DNA from 3 places in the Ectothiorhodospira lacustris genome. Region 2 is predicted to be linked to each of the others. Evidence: predicted binding sites of a transcription regulator. Region 2 holds the regulator's gene; each other region holds the start of a gene.
What was found. The regulator sigma-54, encoded in region 2, starts transcription at its own class of promoters, with help from an activator protein. The targets are predictions, from matches to a motif close to TGGCANGNTNCNTGCTT.
Positions count from the first base shown of each region.

Region 1: a site for sigma-54 is predicted at 1,308-1,324, ahead of LQ952_RS09565 (PEP-CTERM sorting domain-containing protein). Genes of this name have one in related genera too.
Region 3: a site for sigma-54 is predicted at 4,486-4,502, ahead of LQ952_RS01680 (flagellar basal body-associated FliL family protein). Genes of this name have one in related genera too.

Region 1 is NZ_JAJNQM010000042.1:15,397-22,126, forward strand. Features, by position in the region: gene LQ952_RS09560 (class I SAM-dependent methyltransferase) at 1-373, shown strand, start outside; gene LQ952_RS09565 (PEP-CTERM sorting domain-containing protein) at 468-1,253, opposite strand; gene LQ952_RS09570 (asparagine synthetase B family protein) at 1,563-3,404, opposite strand; gene LQ952_RS09575 (nucleotide sugar dehydrogenase) at 3,444-4,760, shown strand; gene LQ952_RS09580 (glycosyltransferase) at 4,757-5,971, shown strand; gene LQ952_RS09585 (phenylacetate--CoA ligase family protein) at 5,982-6,730, shown strand, end outside.
Region 2 is NZ_JAJNQM010000030.1:13,119-19,848, forward strand. Features, by position in the region: gene lptA (lipopolysaccharide transport periplasmic protein LptA) at 1-154, shown strand, start outside; gene lptB (LPS export ABC transporter ATP-binding protein) at 151-876, shown strand; gene LQ952_RS07605 (RNA polymerase factor sigma-54) at 1,043-2,566, shown strand; gene hpf (ribosome hibernation-promoting factor, HPF/YfiA family) at 2,611-2,934, shown strand; gene LQ952_RS07615 (PTS sugar transporter subunit IIA) at 2,942-3,415, shown strand; gene hprK (HPr(Ser) kinase/phosphatase) at 3,412-4,359, shown strand; gene rapZ (RNase adapter RapZ) at 4,356-5,216, shown strand; gene LQ952_RS07630 (PTS sugar transporter subunit IIA) at 5,237-5,632, shown strand; gene LQ952_RS07635 (HPr family phosphocarrier protein) at 5,633-5,902, shown strand; gene LQ952_RS07640 (GGDEF domain-containing protein) at 5,929-6,730, opposite strand, start outside.
Region 3 is NZ_JAJNQM010000004.1:38,761-45,490, reverse strand. Features, by position in the region: gene fliG (flagellar motor switch protein FliG) at 1-409, shown strand, start outside; gene LQ952_RS01700 (flagellar assembly protein FliH) at 469-1,227, shown strand; gene fliI (flagellar protein export ATPase FliI) at 1,220-2,638, shown strand; gene fliJ (flagellar export protein FliJ) at 2,664-3,104, shown strand; gene LQ952_RS01685 (flagellar hook-length control protein FliK) at 3,165-4,247, shown strand; gene LQ952_RS01680 (flagellar basal body-associated FliL family protein) at 4,534-5,037, shown strand; gene fliM (flagellar motor switch protein FliM) at 5,047-6,027, shown strand; gene fliN (flagellar motor switch protein FliN) at 6,048-6,584, shown strand; gene fliO (flagellar biosynthetic protein FliO) at 6,593-6,730, shown strand, end outside.

The sequences.
Region 1 (6,730 bases), on a different contig from region 2:
GCGGGAGCTGGTGCATGCCACCCGACCGGGTGGACAGGTCTGGATAGACGCTCTGAACCGTGACTGCCTGACCACCCGGATCCGGTGTCTGGTGGCCCGATTGACGGGGCGTGCACCGGGTCTTCGGTACGACCGGGTCGGTGATCTTGTCGCTTGGTTGGAACGGGAAGGGGCCACGGAGGTGCGGGTGCACTGGATCCCCATCCTGCCGGGGCGTCTGCAGCGGTATCAGTCGTTGCTGGAAAGGCCCTGGATGCGGCGGCTGATCCGGGCCGTTCCGGGGTTGGGCAGCCTGCTCAGCCACGCCATCCTGGTGTCCGCCAAACGTTCCCCTCATCCCCGGCCCTTCTCCCCCGAGGGGAGAAGGGGGTAAGACCAGTTCCCAATCCGTGGGGGAAGGTAAGCCCCTCTCCCCTTGCGGGAGAGGGGTTGGGGTGAGGGGAGAGCCTTGCTACGACGGGCAAGGATCAGATGGCGCGTCTGCGCCGCAGGAAGCCCATTGCGCCAAGCAGGCCGGCACCGAACAGGGCCAGCATGCCGGGTTCGGGAACGGCGGTGACAGGGGTGCCGTTATCCGCCGGTTCGTTGGACGGGCCGGAGGCAGTGCCGGTGGACGGTGGGTTGGCAGAAGCGCTTGTCACCGTCGGGGTCACGTACTGCCAGCCCTGACCGTGGAAATTCGTCAGGTTGTTGAAACCGAGCTGGACATGGTTGCCGTTCAGGTCCCCGATGAGCATCTCGCTGTGCCAGACGAGGTCTGACTGCTTGGTGTCGTAGCCGTTCAAACCGAATTTGGCCCAACTCCATTCATTATCATGCCTGGCGTAAGAAAGCGTCCCGGTCACACTGTATGCTCCGATCCACGCCTCATAGGGGGCTTCATCAACCACCAGATTGATCGTGATGTCGGTGGAAAAGCTCTTAGGGCCATAATTCTGGCCCAAGCAGAGTCCCAAAATAGAGATATAACATGTAGACCCGCTATCTGCCGCGCTGACCTTGAAAAGGCTCTCCAGACCACTGATCTCTTTGGTTTCCGTGTTCACAGTGAATGTATTATTCCACCCCAGATCCGAGAAACTGAGGCGATTCGGTGCTGTGAGATTGGAGTTGGACAGCGTCACCCCGGAGCCTTCCCCCGGCGTCAAGGTAATGACCGCAGCCTGAGCCGTGCCCACCAGGACGCCGGCGCCGACCAGCAGTGCCGTGACCAGGTGCTTCAGTGTGTTGTTCTTCTTGTGGGATGTGTTCATCGAAATCGTATCCTTCACGAAAAACGCGCGGTGAAAACTGCATGCCAATCAATAACGCACTAATCGTGCCATAAGTGATGTAATGGCCTCCGGATGCGATTTTATGCGGAATGCTTCAAGCTTTTAGTCTTGATATTGTAAAGAAATCCGACGTTTCTGCCTGTCAGGATAGAAAGACCCCATGATGCGGCTTTTCAAGGCAGAAAATGGCTAATAAACCGCGCCCAGCCCCCAGGCCTGCCCTCGTTTTTGGGGGGCCATGCGGAGGCCGGACGATGAAGGCGGGGGTGGTGTCGGAATTTTTTACACTCAAGGCCGGCGTCCGGCCAGCCACAGCTCCAGCACCATCAGCACCCACACCAGCTCCCCGTAATAGGCGGCGTGCTTGTCCCGGTGCAGGCGGATCAGCTCATCGATGAACTCGGGCCGGATGATGTCCCGCCCCTTGAGGCGGGTCAATGCATCCAGGGCCAGATCCCGCAGGGGCGGGTGGTCCCGTAGCCAGATGCCGAAAGGCAGGCCGAAACCATGCTTCTTCTTGTGAATGATGGCCTCCGGCAGAAAATCCCTGCAGGCCTGCTTGTAGAACCACCGCAACTGGTTGCCCTTGAGCTTCTGCGCCGACGGAATCCGGTTGGAGAGCATCATCAGGTCTTCGGCCAGCATCGGATAGGCCACCTCCACCCCGGCCAGCCGGCAGGCGGTATTCACCTTCACCAGATCATTGTCGTGCAGGGTGAAATGCCAGTCCAGATACAGCATGCGGTTGAGCAGGGAAGCGCCTTCCGGCGCCGCAAACAGGCCCCGCTTCAGATCCCTGGGGGCGTGCAGGTCCACCGTGTCGATGAACCCCGCCGCGAAGACCTCCCGAGGATCGTGACGCTCCAGAAAGGCATAGGTGTCCATCCGGTCCGGCAGCGGAATGCGTGCTTGGCTGACATAGCTGTGGGCCTTGCGCAGCAGCGGCAGAGGCGCCAGCGGGGCCGTGCCCGCGATCAGCGTCTGTCTGGCCCAGCTGGGTAGGCGGTTGAAATGCTCGAACACCCCCTGCTTGGCATAGCGCTCGTTGCCGGCAAACAGCTCATCCCCGCCGTCACCGGCCAGCAGCAGGTCCACCCCTTCCTCGCGAGCCTTGCGGGCGCACAGGAACGCCGGCAGGACGGAAGAATTGCCGAATGGCTCATCGCAGGCGGCCGCCACGTGAGGCAGCCAAGTGGTGATGTCGTCCGGCGTGACGTAATACTCATGCCCGACGGCCCCGAAATGGCCACGGGCAAGCCGGGCATATTCCATCTCGTCGTAACCGGGCACATCAAAACCGATGGAATAGGCATGGGCCTCGTCGCTCACCCTGGCCAGCATCCCGGTGACGGTGGAGCTGTCCAGGCCGCCGCTCAAAAATGCGGCAGTGCGCGGCGCCTCCGGCGCTGCGGCGGCATCACGCACCGCCTGCTCGATGATCGCCAGCATCTCACGTCCCGACCCGGCCACATCCACGGGAGTTTCCTCAAAGCGGGGCAGCCAGTAGGGGTGCACCCGATGCGTCCCGCGCTCCCACTCCAGCACGTGCCCGCCGGGCAGCTTGCGGATGCCCTGGTAGATGCTGCGGGGGCTGGGGATGAAATGACAGTACACATAGTCGTGGATCGCCTGGGCATCCAGATCGCCGCCCAGCCCCGCCTCCACCAGTGGGGCCAGGGCGGTGCAGAAGCTCAGCCCGGTGCCGTCCTGGGCGTAATAGAGCTGCCGGATGCCGATCTTGTCCACTGCCAGCAGGCCGCGCCTGTGTTCCGGTTCCAGGATCGCCAGCGCGAACGCTCCCTTGAGCGAGGTCAGGGCCGCCGTGCCCTGCCGGCGGTAATCCCGGGCCAGCGCTTGCAGGACGGCATCCACGCTGGTAGCGTCGCCATGATGCACCCGGCCTGTCAGGGCCAGGATCAGCCCATCGGTTTGCAGCACTCCCCCTCCGGTACCGGCACAAAAGGCCGGACCCTGACTGGCAAGGGCGCCGCCCTCCAGTCCCCGGGGCAGTGCGGAACGGATCACGGCGTCGATGTCGGCAGTCGTGGTCAGCGCCCCTGCAATGCCCTGGGCTGGATGCACGTCGTGCAGGTTGGGGGAGTCGGTCATGGCGGGTGCATAATGGGGCATGAGCAATCATGGTAATCCGAACCACCGGGATGGACCAGCATGAGAATCGCGATCTTTGGGATGGGGTACGTGGGGGCGGTCTCGGCCGCGTGTCTGGCAAGGGATGGCCATGAGGTCGTCGGGGTCGACATCGACCCGCACAAGCTGGATCTGTTGCGCCGTGGGCATTCCCCCATCGTGGAGGAAGGCATCCAGGAACTGACCGCCCAGGTGGTGCAGGCGGGACGCCTGACGGTCACCGATGACGTGAGCGAAGCCATCCGCCGCTCCGAGGTGTCCTTCATCTGTGTCGGCACCCCCTCCAGCCGCAACGGCAGCCAGGATCTTGCCGCCGTGCGCAACGTGGCCCGGCAGATCGGCGAGGCCCTGGCCTTGACGGACCACTATCACACCGTGGTGCTACGCTCCACCGTCAAGCCCGGCACCACCCTGGAACTGGTGGGGCCGACGCTGGAATCCGCGTCCGGCAAGCGGGTGGGGGAGGGCTTCGGCCTGGCCTTCCAGCCGGAGTTCCTGCGGGAAGGCTCCTCCATCAAGGACTACGACCATCCCCCCTTCACCGTGGTGGGCACCGATTCCGAGCGGACCCTGGACCAGGTGAAACCCATCTTCGAACACCTGCCCTGTGAGTTCGTGGGTACCGGGATCGGCACGGCGGAAATGGTCAAGTACGCCTGCAATGCCTTCCACGCCCTCAAGATCGTCTTCGCCAACGAGGTGGGCCGCCTGTCCCAGTCCCTGGGGCTTGACTCCCGCGAGGTGATGGAACTGGTCACCCGGGATCGTCAGCTCAACATCTCCCCGGCTTACCTGCGCCCCGGCTTCGCCTTCGGCGGCTCCTGCCTGCCCAAGGATTTGCGGGCCGTCCTCTACATGGCTAAGGAGCAGGACACCGAACTGCCCATGCTCGGCAGCCTCATTCCCAGCAACCAGCAGCAGATCGACCATGCGGTGGATTTTGTCCTCGACAGCGGCAAGCGGCGGATCGGCCTGATCGGTCTGAGCTTCAAGAGCGGCACCGACGACATGCGGGAAAGCCCCCTGGTGGAACTGGCGGAGCGTCTGATCGGCAAGGGCATGGATCTGAAGATCCACGACCCCAACGTGCAGCTGTCCCGGGTCATCGGCGCCAACCGGCGCTACATCGAGGAGACACTGCCCCATATCGCCTCCCTGCTGATGGAAGACTGCCGTGCCCTCATCGAGCACTCGGAAGTGATCGTCCTGGGGTTGAGTGATGCCCCGCTGGTGGCACAGCTGCTGGCCCACGCCGGTCCGGAACAGCAGGTGCTGGATCTGGTGGGGCTCAAGGACCGCGGCGCCCTCAAGGCCGCCTATCAGGGGATCTGCTGGTGAGCAAGCGCCCGTCCCTGGTCTTTGTGTCACCCCGGTTTCTGTTTCCCACCGACGAAGGCGGCAAGATCCGCACCACCCAGATCCTCCGGGGCATGAAGGGCGGGCGGTTTCACATCACCCTCATGTCGCCGGCCACGCCCGAGCAGACGGCCCGACATCGGGAAGAGATAGAAGCGGTCTGCGACCGCTTCATCGCCTGGCCGGCCCGCACCGGTGGGCCGTTGCACAGGATCACCCGGCTGCGCCATTTGCTGTCTTTCAAGCCCTTCTCGGTAGCCGCCGGCGTGAATCCCGTCGCCCGCCGACGGGTGCGTGAACAACTTCAGCAGGGTGCCCAGGTGGCCGTGTTCGATTTCATCCACGCCGCCACCCTGGCCCCCCTCCACGGCCTGTGCCCCACCGTGATGTTCACCCACAACGTGGAGGCGGAGATTTTTCGCCGTCATGCCGAGGTGGCCGGCCATCCCTTGAAACGCTACGTCTGGCGGGGCCAGCATCGCAAGATGGCTCGTTTCGAAGCCCGGGAACTGCCCCGTTTCGATACCGTGGTGGCAGTCTCGGAACGGGATGCCGAGGCGTTCCGGGCCATGCCTCGGAACCGTCGGGTGGAGGCCATCCCCACCGGCGTGGATCTGGACTTCTTTGCCTACCGGCCGCCCGGCGACGGGGACCACCTGATCTTCACCGGTGCCATGGACTGGCAGGCCAACATCGACGGCATCCGCTTTTTCATGGACGAGGTCTGGCCCTTGCTGGTGCAGCGTCGCCCCGGTGCGCGCATGACCGTGGTGGGACGCAGGCCCCATCCGGAACTGGTGGAGCAGGCGGCCCGGCGCAACCTGCCCTGGACCTTCACCGGCTTTGTGGATGACATCCGCCCCCATGTGTACGGCGGTGCGGCCTATGTGATCCCCCTGCGGGTGGGGGGCGGCACCCGCATCAAGGCCTACGAGGCCATGGCCAGGGGCCTGCCGGTGGTTTCCACCGGGCTGGGGGTGGAAGGCCTGCCGCTTACCGACGGCGAGCAGTTTTTGCAGGCGGATACCCCGGAGGCCATGGCCCAGGCCCTGGACCGGCTCCTGTCGGATTCGGCCCTGCGGTTGCGGCTGTCACAGGCTGCCCGTCGCCATGTGGAAGATCACTGCTCCTCCCGGGCGGTAGCCCGGTGTTTTGAGGATATCTGCCTCAGGACCATGAACGGGCAAGGGTAGGGGGTGTTCCATGCATGAAGGGTTCGTTCGCTCGGTAGTGTTCCCCCTCCATGAACGCCTTCGGGGACGCGGCACTGCCGCCTGTTATGCCTCGCTGAGGGGCAGTGAACGCCTGTCTCCGGATGCCCTCAAGGCCCTGCAGGACCGCAAGCTGCAAAGGCTCATGACCCATTGCTGGCACCATGTGCCCTTCTACCGCCGGCGCTTCGAGGCGCTGGGGGTGTCCCATCCGGAAGAACTGGGCCGGGAGGTCCTGACCCGGCTGCCCCTGCTGGAGAGGGCCGATGTGCGCGAATACCTGGACGATCTGACGGCCGATGACCACCGGGATCGGCTGATTCGCCATACCACCGGCGGCTCCACCGGCCAGCCCCTGGTGTTCTACACCGATCCCATCAAGGAATCCTGGCACAATGCCGCCAAGTTGCGGGGCCGGGCCTGGTTCGGCATCGAGCCCGGGAGCCGTCAGGTGGATTACTGGGGGTCCCCGGTGGAGCTGAGCAAGCAGGACGCCTTGCGCCGCTTCAAGGACCGCCGGTTTCTCAATCAGGTGGTGATCTCCGGGCTGGACCTGCGTGACGAGGCCCTGGCCCGGGGCGCGGAGCAACTGCGCCGTTTCCGTCCTCGACTGGTCTACGGCTACCCCACCGTGCTCTACCATGTGGCCCTTTACATGGAACGCCACCCACAAGCCTTCGGCGGCTGGCGCCCCGAACTGGTGACCTGCACCTCCGAAGTCCTCTATCCCAACCAGCGGGA
Region 2 (6,730 bases):
CGTCCGGCAGGGCGCGGACGAGTTCCGGGGCAGCCGCATCATCTATGACCTGCGCACGGCCACCCTGGAAGCCCGTACCGGGGATACCGGGCGCGTCGAAGCGATTTTCACTCCCAGGGATCAGGCTCCCGCCCCGGCCGAGGGCGCACGATGAGCCGCCTGCAGACCCGCGACCTGGTCAAACAGTACCGTGCCCGCAAACCGGTGGACGGCGTTTCTCTGCAGGTGAACAGCGGCGAAGTCGTCGGCCTGCTGGGTCCCAACGGGGCCGGCAAGACCACCTGCTTTTACATGATCGTCGGCCTCATCCCCTGCGACGGCGGCCGCATCGAGTTGGACGACAAGGACATCACCCCCCTACCCATGCATGCCCGGGCGCAACTGGGGATCGGCTATCTGCCCCAGGAGGCCTCGGTGTTTCGCAAGCTGTCGGTGGAAGACAATCTCCTTGCCGTACTGGAAACACGCCGCGACCTCAACCGCGCCCAGCGCCATGAACACATGGAATCCCTGCTGGAAGAGTTTCAGATCATGCACATCCGCGAGAGCCTGGGCATCAGTCTCTCGGGTGGCGAGCGGCGCCGGGTGGAGATTGCCCGCGCCCTGGCCACGGAGCCGGCCTTCATCCTGCTGGATGAGCCCTTTGCCGGAGTGGACCCCATTTCCGTGATCGAGATCCAGCGCATCATCACCCATCTGGTATCGCGCAAGATCGGGGTGCTGATCACCGATCACAACGTTCGCGAGACCCTGGGCATCTGCAACCGCGCCTATATCCTGAGCGACGGGCATCTGATCAGCGAAGGGCCGCCGGAAGTGGTGCTGGCCGACCCCCAGGTCAGACGGGTCTATCTGGGCGACCATTTCCGACTATGAAAGTACAGTTTTTGAGCCATCTCATGGTTTCCCCACACTGGGTCACATTTTTCGTGCCAAGCCGTATAATCCGGATGACAGACCCCGCGCATGACGGAAAAGAGCCGTCGACACTGCCGGGACCACTCAACGCCTGCCTGACGACTCCGGTGGTACGCCACATCCTATGCTGAAACCTTCTGTCCAGCTCCGTCTCGGCCAGAGCCTTACCATGACACCACAGCTGCAGCAGGCCATCCGGCTGCTGCAGCTGTCCACATTGGAGCTACAGGCCCAGATCCAGGAGACGCTGGAGACCAACCCGATGCTGGAAGCCCTGGAAGGCGCCGACGCCGACCTGGATACCGGTGTGGACGAGGCGGCGGCCCAGCGGGAAGAGATGGACAGCAGGCCGGACAGCACCGACAAGGATGCGGGGGGCCGGGAATTCGAAGAGCCCGCGGAACCGGGCGGCACAGGCGATGCCTCGGAGAACATTCCCGAAGAGCTGCCGGTGGACAGCAACTGGGAAGACCTCTACGACATGCCGGCAACCGGCGGCGGCCAGGGGGGGGACGGCGACGGTCGCGACCTGTTCGAGAACCAGAGTGCCCCCGGTGAGGACCTGCGTGATCACCTGCTCTGGCAGATCAACCTGTCCCCCCTGAGCGAGCGGGATCAGGTCATTGCCATGACCCTCATCGACGCCATCAACGATGACGGTTACCTGGGAGAACCCATCGAACAGATCCATGCCGGACTGGCTCAGGACCAGGAACTGGAACTGGAGCTGGATGAGGTGGAAGCCGTACTGCGCATGGTCCAGCACTTGGACCCCGTGGGCGTGGGCGCGCGCGATCTCTCAGAATGCCTGCTGCTGCAGCTGGAGCAGTTCTCGCCGGATACCGCCTGGCTGGCCGAGGCCAGGACCCTGGTGCGCGATCATCTCGAAGCCCTGGGTACCCGTGATTTCAAAGGCGTACAGCGCCGACTGGGACTGGCCGACGGAGAACTGCAGGCGGTGATGGCCCTGATACAGAGCCTGAATCCCCGCCCGGGCACCCTGATCAGCTCCAGCTCACCGGAATACATCATTCCCGACGTCTTCGTGCGCAAGCGCGAGGGATACTGGCAGGTGGAACTGAACCCGGAAGTCGCCCCCCGGTTGCGAGTGAACCCGCTTTATGCCAGCTTTGTACGGCGGGCCGATTCCAGTCAGGATAACGTCTACCTGCGCAACAGCCTGCAAGAGGCCCGCTGGTTCATCAAGAGCCTGCAAAGCCGCAACGAAACCTTGCTGCGGGTAGGCACCGCCATTGTGGAGCATCAGCGCGCCTTTCTGGAACACGGCGACGAGGCCATGAAACCCCTGGTGCTGCGGGACATCGCCGAGCAGTTGGAGATGCATGAATCCACCATCTCCCGTGTCACCACCCAGAAGTACATGCACACCCCGAAAGGGATTTACGAATTCAAGTATTTCTTCTCCAGTCATGTGGGGACGGCCGATGGGGGGGAGTGCTCCGCCACGGCCATCCGTGCCATGATCCGCAAATTGATTGCCGAAGAGCCCCAGGGCAAGCCCCTGAGTGACAGCAAGATTGCCCAGATCCTGGTGGATCGGGGCATCCAGGTAGCGAGGCGCACCGTTGCCAAGTATCGCGAGGCCATGGCAATCCCGCCATCCAACGAACGCAAGCGCCTCGTCTGAGTTCCCAAGGCCTCACATTCACATCCTAACCAAGGAGTTACCTCATGCAGATCAACCTCACCGGTCATCACGTGGACCTGACCGACGCCCTGCGCGACTATGTCAATGACAAGTTCCAGCGCCTGGAGCGCCACTTCGACAACGTCATTGACGTGCATGTGGTCCTGACCGTGGAGAAACTGCAGCAGAAGGCGGAAGCCAACATGCTGGTCAGCGGCAACACCATCTTTGCCGATGCCACCCAAGCCGACATGTATGCCGCCATCGATGCCCTGGTCGACAAGCTGGACCGCCAGGTGGTCAAGCACAAGGAAAAGCTCAAGGACCACCACCGCGCCGAAGGCTCCCACCGCAACCACGTCGGGTGAGACATCCATGAACATCGGTGATCTTCTCGCCCCGGAGCGCGTCTGCTGTCTGCCGGACGTCAGCAGCAAGAAACGCGCTCTGGAGATGCTGGGTGAAATGCTTTCGAGCCACCTGCCCAGGCTGACCCAGGGAGAGATCTTCGACAGTCTGCTGGCCCGGGAACGCCTGGGCAGCACCGGCCTGGGGCATGGCGTCGCCATTCCCCACGGCCGTCTGGCCGGCGCTGACGAAGCCTGTGCCGCCCTGCTCAAACTGGGAAAGGGGGTAGACTATGATGCCCCGGACAGCGAACCCGTGGACATCCTGTTCGCCCTGGTGGTCCCGACCGAATGTACCGACGAACACCTGCAGATCCTCGCGTTGCTGGCCCGCATGTTCTCTGATCCGGAGACTCTGGCAAGGCTGCGCAGCGCCCAGGGACCGGAAGATCTGCTGGCATTGGTACACCACTGGGATACCGAAAGCCCCGCACAGCCGTGACCATCGAAACCCTCACCGTCCGCCATGTCGTCGAGGCCATGGAAGAGCGCCTCGCCCTGCGCTGGGTGGCCGGTCACCAAGGCAGCGAGCGACGTATCGCTCACCAGGCCACGCCCCACGGCAGCACTTCACTGGTCGGGCACCTGAACATCATCCATCCCAACCAGATCCAGGTACTGGGTCCGGATGAAATGCGTTACCTGTGGAACCTGCGCAAGAACTCCCAGCGGGATATCCTGGAACAGCTGGTCAACGGGACCGCTGCCATCCTGATCGTCACCGACGGTCTGGCGGCTCAGCCGGAACTGTGCGCACTGGCGGACAAGCAGTCGGTGCCCCTGCTGGCCACCACCCTGCACGGCCACGAAATCATCAATATCCTGCGCTATTTCTTCAGCGACAAATTGGCGGAGACCGTCACCCTGCACGGTGTCTTCATGGAAGTACTGGGCATCGGGGTTCTGCTGACGGGAGAAAGCGCCATCGGCAAAAGCGAACTGGCGCTGGAACTCATCAGCCGCGGACACCGTCTGATTGCTGATGATGCCCCCGAATTTGCCCGTATCGCCCCGGACATCCTGCGAGGTACCTGCCCGCCGGTGCTGGAAAACTTTCTGGAGGTCCGGGGACTGGGCGTCCTGAACATTCGTGCCATGTACGGTGACAGCGCCATCAAGACCAGCAAATACCTGCGTCTGATCATCGATCTGAAAGACCAGGTCGATGTCACATTCGCAGATATCGACCGCCTCCATGGGGGGCGGTGCAACCGGGAGGTACTGGGCCTGAAGGTACCGGTCATCACCCTGCCCGTGGCCTCCGGCCGCAACCTGGCGGTGATGGTGGAGGCGGCCGTGCGCAACCACCTGCTGCGCCTGCGCGGCTATTTTGCCGCCGACGACCTGGCCGCACGGCAGCGGCGTCAGATGCAGATCGACCCATGAAGCTCGTCATTGTCAGCGGGCTATCCGGATCAGGCAAGACCGTGGCCCTGCACGCCCTGGAAGATGCCGGCTACTACTGCATCGACAACCTCCATCTGGAATTGTTGCCGGCGGTGGTCAGCCAACTCCGTCAGTCCCCTCAGGCCGGCTACGGTGAAGCGGCCGTCGGCATCGATGCCCGCAGCGGCATCGAGTCTCTCGACCAGTTCGGCCGTATTGTCAACGAGATTCGTGCCATGGGTGTGGAGTTGCAGATCATCTTTCTGTATGCGGAACTCGAAACCCTGCTCCGCCGCTTCAGCGAGACACGCCGCCGCCACCCCCTGGCCCGCCGTGGCATTCCCCTGATGGAGGCCATCAATCTGGAGCGGAATCTGCTGGGTGTCATCGCCGATCATGCTGATCTGGCCATCGACACCACCCGCACCAATGTTCACCAACTCAGCCAGTCCATTCGGGAGCGGGTCCGTCAGGCCGGCCTGCGGGGACTGTCGCTGCTGATCCAGTCCTTCGGCTTCAAGTACGGCTCCCCGGTAGACTCGGATTTCGTATTCGATGTACGCTGTCTGCCTAATCCACACTGGCAGCCGGGTTTATCGGCCTTTACCGGCAAGGATCCGGCGGTGATCCGTTTCCTGGAGAACGAACCCATGGTGGCAGCGATGTTCGACTCATTGCGCGACTTCCTCACCACCTGGATACCCCAATTCGAGAACGACAATCGCAGCTATCTGACCGTTTCCATCGGCTGTACCGGGGGACGTCACCGCTCGGTCTACCTGACCGAGAGACTCTCCCGCCATTTTCGTGAAATCAGAGGCGACGGTGTGAGCACCCGTCACCGGGAACTTTCCTGAACCAGAACCGGTATGCACCCATGTCCGTCGGACTTCTCATCATCACTCACAATCAAATTGGCGAGGACCTGCTGAGTACAGCCCGATCCATGATGGGCACCATTCCCCTGGAAACTCGGTGCCTGGCGGTTTCCCAGTCCGGTGACCCGGACGTCCTGCTGGACCGTGCAGTGGACCTTTACCAGCGCCTGAACCAGGGTGACGGCGTCCTGGTCCTGACGGACATGTACGGCTCCACGCCCAGCAACATCGCCAACCGCCTGCTGCAACAACCGAAGGTACAGGTCATTGCCGGTGTGAACCTGCCCATGCTGGTACGGGTACTCAACTATCCAAACCTGCGTCTGCATGAACTGGTCAACAAGGCCATCAGCGGGGGCCATGACGGCATCCTGCTCTGCGAGACCCACAGCTAAATGCCCAGCCGCGAACTCATCATCATCAACCGCCTAGGCATGCATGCCCGCGCCGCCGCCAAGTTCGTCAATCTGGCCAGCAGCTTCGACGCCGGTCTGGAGGTGGAAAAGGGCACTCGGCGCGTGAACGGCAAGAGCATCATGGGCGTCATGATGCTGGCGGCCAGCAAGGGCAGCACCGTGCGCCTGATCGCGGAAGGCGAGGATGCCGAAGCCGCCCTGAAGGCCCTGGAAGGCCTGATCAATGACAAGTTCGGTGAGCCGGAATAGAAGCTGCTCATACCCTACCCCTATCCCTATAGCCCCAGCGGCAGCAGTTCCAGTGACATGGCGTCCGGGGGCGGTAGACCTGCCATCACCACCCGGTTGCGTCCGTCGCCCTTGGCACGCAACAGGGCCTCATCCGCCTCCCGCAGCAGCGTCTGAGCCGCGACGGACGGATCCTGACCGACCAGGCGTTGGGTCGGCCAGTGTGCGACCCCGATGGATACCGTCACCGACAGGCTATGCTCATCGACCACCACGGCTCCGCCGCACACCACCTGCCTGACCCGTTCGGCCACGGCCCGCACCTCCTGACGATCCAGACCCGGCAAGAGCATCACGAACTCCTCACCACCGTAGCGCGCCAGCAGATCGGAGCCCCGCAGGTGCCGTCCCAGCCGCTGGGCCACCGCCGAAATGACCTGATCCCCGACCCCGTGACCGTAGCCATCGTTCACGGCCTTGAAGTGGTCAATATCCACGAACAGACACGCCAGGCTTTGGCGCTCCCGTACCACCCGGGTCATTTCCTCCTGCAGGCGCAGATCAAAGAAACGACGATTACGCACTCCGGTGAGCGCATCGGTCACCCCCAACTCCTGCAACCGCCAGGCGGCCAGGGCATTCTCGATGCAGATGGCAACCACCGCCGCCAGACGCCTGAGCAGGTAAGTATCCATCCCCTCCCCGTAGCGGCCACTGCAACGGCTACCCAGAGACAGCACCCCCAGGCATCGACCCGCACGCTGAACCGGCAGCAGGGCCACGCTGCCAAGCTCACCGCAGCCCTCAAAGCGCAGGGCCTCGGGGCAGGCGGCATAGTCTCCCAGATAG
Region 3 (6,730 bases), on a different contig from region 2:
GAGCGCCGCGAGTATCCTCAATTTCATGGACTCCGCGAAGGAAGGCATGATCATGGACAAGGTCCGGGATCTGGACGAGGGCCTGGGGCAGAAGATCCAGGATCTCATGTTCGTGTTCTCCAACCTGGTGGATGTGGACGATCGCGGCATCCAGTCCCTGTTGCGGGAGGTTTCCACCGATTCGCTGGTTCTGGCCCTCAAGGGTGCCGACGACGCGGTCAAGGACAAGATCCTCAGGAATATGTCCAAGCGGGCCGCCGAGATGCTGCAGGACGATCTGGAGGCCAAGGGTCCGGTGCGCCTGAGCGAGGTGGAGGTCGCTCAGAAGGAAATTCTGAGTATCGCCCGTCGCATGGCCGAGTCCGGCGAAATCGTGCTGGGCAACAAGGGTTCCGAACAGATGGTCTAGCCGGACGGCTGGAGTCAGTCTCCGGGTAACCGGGAATCGGTATGGCACGGAGAAGGTCAATGGTTGAACGCATTATCACATCGGAAAAGGGGGCGGGGGCACGACGCTGGGAGGTGCCCGATGTCCACGCGCCGACGCTGTCCCGGGAGGCGGATGACGAGCCGTTGGAATCGGTGGAGGATGACGCGCCGGCAGACTCGGCCCCCAGCCTTCCCACCGCTGACCGCATCATGGACATTGAGCGTCAGGCCCATGAGGAAGGTCTGCGGGCGGGGCGCGAGGAAGGGCGCAGCCTGGGACTGGAGCAGGGTCGCAAGGATGGTTTTGCCCAGGGCCATGCCGAGGGCCTGAAATCCGCCGAGGCCGGTGTAAGAGCGCGCCTGGCGCTGCTGGACCGGCTGATCCAGGGGCTTGAGACACCCTACGCGGCGCTGGACGCCGTTGTGGAGGATGAGCTGGTGCAATTGGCCATGGCCGTTGCCCGCCAACTGGTCCGGCGTGAGTTGAGGACCGATCCCGGGGCGATCGTGGCGGTGCTGCGGGAGGCCCTGGAGACCCTGCCCAATGCCGAACGCAAGTTGCACCTGCACCTGCATCCTGAAGACAGCAAGCTGGTCAGGGAAACCCTGCGGCTGGATGGTCTGGAGCGTCCCTGGTCCATTGTCGAGGACCCGACCCTGAGTCGTGGCGGGGTGCGTGTGATTACCGAAACCTCGCGGGTGGATGCCACCCTGGAATCCCGTCTGAACGCGGTGATTGCGACAGTCTGGGGGGGCGCCCGCAGCACCGATCAGGAGGGGGTGCAAGACGATGTCTGACGCCGGTCACTTGCCTGAAGCCCTCCGTCCCGAAGTCCGTGCCGGTCGATTGGTGGAAAAACTGGCCCGTTATCGGACTCGGGCCGCCAAATCGCAAACGGTTGTCGCTGAGGGCCGTCTGGTCCGGATGGTAGGGCTCACGCTGGAGGCGGAAGGTTGTCAGATCTCCATTGGGGGGCGTTGCCGGGTCATCAGTGCGGGCGGCCACGAGGTGGAGGCGGAAGTGGTGGGTTTTTCCGCAGAGCGCACTTTTCTCATGCCGGTGGGGGATGTCAGCGGCCTGACGCCGGGCGCCCGGGTGATTCCTACCCGCCATGCCCGCGATACTCTGGTGGGTGATGCCCTGCTGGGACGGGTCCTGGATGGTTCCGGACGGCCCCTGGATGGTCGTCCCGCACCCCAATGCGATGATCATGTCTCCCTCAACGGTCGCAGCATCAACCCCTTGGCCCGGCGTCCCATCCACGAACCCCTGGATGTGGGGGTCCGGGCCATCAACGGTCTTCTGACCGTGGGTCGCGGCCAGCGCATGGGCCTGTTCGCGGGCAGTGGTGTGGGCAAGAGTGTGCTGCTGGGCATGATGACCCGCTATACCACGGCGGATATCACGGTGGTGGGCCTGATCGGTGAGCGGGGCAGGGAAGTGAACGAATTCGTCCAGAACATTCTGGGGCCGGAGGGCATGGCCCGGGCCGTGGTGGTGGCGGTACCGGCTGATCATCCTCCCCTGATGCGTCTGCATGGCGCCATGCTGGCCACCAGCATCGCCGAGTACTTCCGCGACCAAGGCCATAATGTACTGTTGCTGATGGACTCCCTCACCCGGTTTGCCCAGGCCCAGCGGGAGATTTCCCTGGCCATCGGTGAGCCCCCGGCGACCAAGGGGTACACGCCGTCGGTGTTCGCCAAGTTGCCCCAGCTGGTGGAACGGGCCGGAAACGGGGATCAGGGCAGCGGTTCCATCACCGCGTTCTATACGGTACTGGCCGAAGGGGATGACACCAATGATCCCATAGCCGATGCCGCCCGAGCGATCCTTGACGGCCATGTGGTCCTCTCGCGACGGATTGCCGACACGGGGCGTTACCCGGCCATCGATATCGAGGCGTCCGTATCCCGGGTCATGAACGAGATTGTGGACCCCGGCCACATCCAGGCGGCACGTCGCTTCAAACAGTTGTATTCCCATTATCAGCAGAATCGGGATCTCATCAGCGTGGGTGCCTATCAGCGCGGTTCCGATCCCCGGGTGGACGAGGCCGTTGCCATGCACCCCAGGCTGGAGCAGTACCTGCAGCAGGACATGCACCAATCGGTGGGCTTCAAGGACAGCCTGAAGGCACTGGATGGACTGATGGAGCCCCCGGCGCCATCCAGTGGGGATGACCGGGGCAGACAGCTGGTTCGTTGATGGGCTGTAACCAAAGAGGTAGATCATGAATCGATCCAAACGCATGGAACCGGTGGTGCAAGTGGCGGATAACCGCCAGCAACTGGCTGCTCAGCGCCTGGGTCAATCACAGCAGGCCCTGGAAGACCGCATGGCACGCCTGGAGGAACTGAGCAGCTACCGCGATGAATATGCCCAGCGTTTCGAATCCCAGAGCGGGGCGGGCATGACCGGCGTGTCGGTGAGGGATTACCGTCTGTTCCTGCACCGTCTCAATGAGGCGATCGAGCAGCAGGCACGAATGGTGGCGGCGGCCAGGCATGAACTGGAAATGAGCCGCGGTCGTTGGGTGGAAGCCAGCGGCAAGACCAAGGCCCTCAATCGTGTGGTCGAACAGTTCCAGCAGGAAGAGCGCAGGGCTGCGGATCGCCGTGAACAGGCTGAACAGGATGATCGTAATGGGCGCCGGCACCGGAGATTTGAGTGATTTCCGGCGCGTTTTTTGTATGTCTTTCAGGACACATCTGACATAGCCGAGGGTTTGGCCATGAACATGTCATTCATGCCCTTTTCTGCACTGGGCACATTGCCCGCCCTGGGGGGCGATTCGAGCAGTCCTGCCGGTTCTCTGCCTGGGCAGGGTGGCGATTTTCAATCGAGTTTGATGGGGCAGCTGCAACTACTGGCGGACGGTTACCCGGATCCGGCGCGAACCATGCCCCTGGAGGCCCTGCTGGAGCAGGATCCTGAGGCGATGGCACTGATGCCCCAGTGGCTGGCCCAGCTCATGGATCAAGCCGACCTCACTCTGGAAGACCTACAGCAGGAGGGTGCCGATGCTGCGCTGGCCTCCCTGCTGATCACATGGCAGCAACTGGCCGAGACAGGCCGTGGATTGCCGGGGGTTGCCGGTGAATCGCTTAATCCCGGTGCGGAACGGCGCCTGGACGGGGGGGGGCTCACGGCGCTGACGGCGGCGTTGAATCAGGTGCTGCACGGGCAGGGTACGGGGTCGGCACAGGCGGAGGGGAATCCAGTCATGCCCCAGGCATTGCATGCCTTGGTCGTTCGACTGGGGGCCGATGCCGCAGGGGTCGGTCGCGATTCCGCCGCCCCACTGACGCCCATGGCCGCAGAGACGGTACCTGCCGGCCAGGTTCAGGCCCAGTCCCTGGTGCCGAACTCCCCGCTGCGCGCTCTGGACCTGGACGTGCCGATGACGCGGCCCAACTGGGGGCAGGCGGTGGGTAGCCGTGTCCTGTGGATGGTGAACCAGAACATGCAGGGGGCAGAACTGAGATTGAATCCGCCCCACCTGGGGCCGCTGGAGGTGCGCATCTCCATGGAAGGGGATCGTGCCAATATTCAGTTCCTGGCCCATCACCCTCAGGCGCGCGAGGCACTGGACGCGGCCATGCCACGGCTGCGGGAGATGTTTTCCGAGAGCGGGCTCCTGTTGGGAGACGTGGATGTTTCCGGCCGGGATACCGGCGGTCAGGGAGGACCCGCCCAGGAGTCGGTCGGAACGCGCCCCGAAGACCGCGATGGGTCCGATCAGACTGCCGCCGAGGTCGTCTCGATGGATCCCGATGAGCGGGATGGTGCCATCCTGCTGGATGCCTATGCCTGATCACCCTCTCCGGCCGGTCCCGGTCGGAGGCCCTTCCGCCCTTTGACGTTGCCCGAATCCGGGGCGGCGTCCAGTGTCTGCCCACCGTATAATCCCCTCTCCTTACGCCTTGCCTTTGTGTCGGGCTGCATCGGCCCGCCGCCCTGCGAATGTGAATGATCGTCAATAATCCGTCACTCTCTGATTTCTTTCGAATTCAGCAGTTTGATTTTATTGATTTTTTTATTCTGTTCTCGCTTGGCATAGGTGTTGCTTTATTCCATAAAAAACGGAGGCCCAAGCAGGCATGGCCAAAAAACCTGAAAAAACCGCTGCAGCAGCTGCCAAGCCCGCCAAGGGCAAGGGCGGTCTTTGGAAACTGATACTCATCGTCCTGCTGACCACGTTGGTGGCTGCCGGTGCGGGTGGCGGGATTGCCTGGTACCTGCTGGGGAGCGGTGAACCGGGTGAGGAACGTCCTGAGCCTGAGCGGCCGGCGATCTATCTGCCCCTGGATCCCCCGCTGGTGGTCAATTTCCAGGGCTCGGGACGGATTCGCTTTGTTCAGGTGGGTATCGTCCTCATGGCGCGGGATCAGGCCGTGCTGGATGGCGTGACTCGCCACATGCCGGTTATCCGCAACAACCTGATGATGCTCATCGGCAACAAGACCTATGAAGACCTGATTACCCAGGAAGGCAAGGAACTGGCACGTGCCGAGGTGCTTGCCGAGGTGATCAATGTGCTGGAGACGCGAGGGGAACTCACCCAGGTGGAAGCGGTGTACTTCAACAGTCTTGTGATGCAGTGAGGCAACGTGATGGCCACCAGTGATCTTCTTTCCCAGGACGAAATTGATGCCCTGTTGCACGGGGTGGACAGCGGTGCGGTGGAGACTGGGGACCAGCTCCTGGCTCATGACGGTGTGGCCAGGGGGTATGACCTAACCACCCAGGATCGCATTGTCCGGGGGCGCATGCCCACCCTGGAGATGATCAACGAGCGTTTTGCCCGGTACATGCGGATCGGCCTGTTCGAACTCCTGCGACGCTCGGCGGAAATCTCCGTGGGCGGGGTCAAGATGATGAAGTTCGGAGAATACGTGCACTCCCTGTATGTACCCACCAGCCTCAATATGGTCCGGGTGCGGCCGTTGCGCGGTACCGCCTTGTTCGTGCTTGATCCCAAGCTGGTGTTCATCCTGGTGGACAACTTCTTCGGTGGGGATGGCCGTTACCACGCCAAGATCGAGGGGCGAGAGTTCACCCCGACGGAATTGCGGGTGATACGCATGTTGCTGAACCAGTCCTTCACGGATCTCAAAAAGGCCTGGGCGCCGGTGATGGAGCTGGATTTCGAATACAACCGTTCCGAGGTCAACCCTCAGTTTGCCAATATCGTCAGCCCCACCGAGGTGGTGGTGGTCTGTACCTTCCATGTGGAACTGGACGGCGGCGGCGGGGAACTGCATGTGACCATGCCGTATTCCATGATCGAGCCCATTCGTGAACAGCTGGATACGGGGCTGCAGAGCGACCGGGCGGATGTGGATGATCGGTGGGTCAAGGCGCTGCGCGAGGAGCTCAAGCTGGTCCAGGTGGAACTCAGCGCCAAGTTGACGGAAACCGAGCTCACCGTTGCCGAAATGATCAATCTCAAGCCCGGTGACATCATTCCGGTGGAAATCCCCCAAGAGGTCACCGTCAGGGCCGAGGGTATCCCCGTATTCCGGGGCAAGTTTGGTACTTCTGACGGTTTCAACGCCATCAAGATTACCGGGCCGATCCGGCTCAGTGAATGACCCAAGTGAGGACTGCCTCCATGAGTGACAAAGATCTGGACAACAAGCCCGAAGCCGAAGAAGAGGATATCTGGGCTGCTGCTCTGGCCGAACAGGCCGAGGCGGAGCAGCAGGCGCCGGGAAGCGGCGGTGGTGACAAGATCGGGAGCGGGACGGCCGACGATGGCGAAACCGTGACCGGTGATGCCGGAACGGGAGGCACGAAGGGCAGTGCCTGGAAGGATCCCACGCCCAAAATGGAGTTCGATGATCTGGCGGCCGAAGCCGTTGCCGGGCGAGGGGCTGAAGGGGGGGCCGAGGTCAACCTGGGGGTGATCCTGGATGTGCCGGTGACCATCTCCATGGAGATCGGGCGTACCAGAATTCCCATCCGCAATCTACTTCAGCTCAACCAGGGTTCCGTGGTGGAACTGGACCGTCTGGCCGGGGAACCTCTGGACGTGATGGTCAACGGTACCCTGGTGGCCCATGGCGAAGTGGTGGTGGTGAACGAGAAGTTCGGCATTCGCCTCACCGACGTGATCAGCCCGGCCGAACGGGTTCGCAAGCTCAAGTGAGGCGTACCATGTCCGTGCTCAAGCCTTTGATGGGTACGATGCTGCTTCTGCTCATGCCGCTGGTGGTGTCGGCAGGGGAATCCGGCAGCGGCACGTCTGGATTGGGCATCACCGGGGATGGTGCGGCCTATCTGGGGCAGATGGTT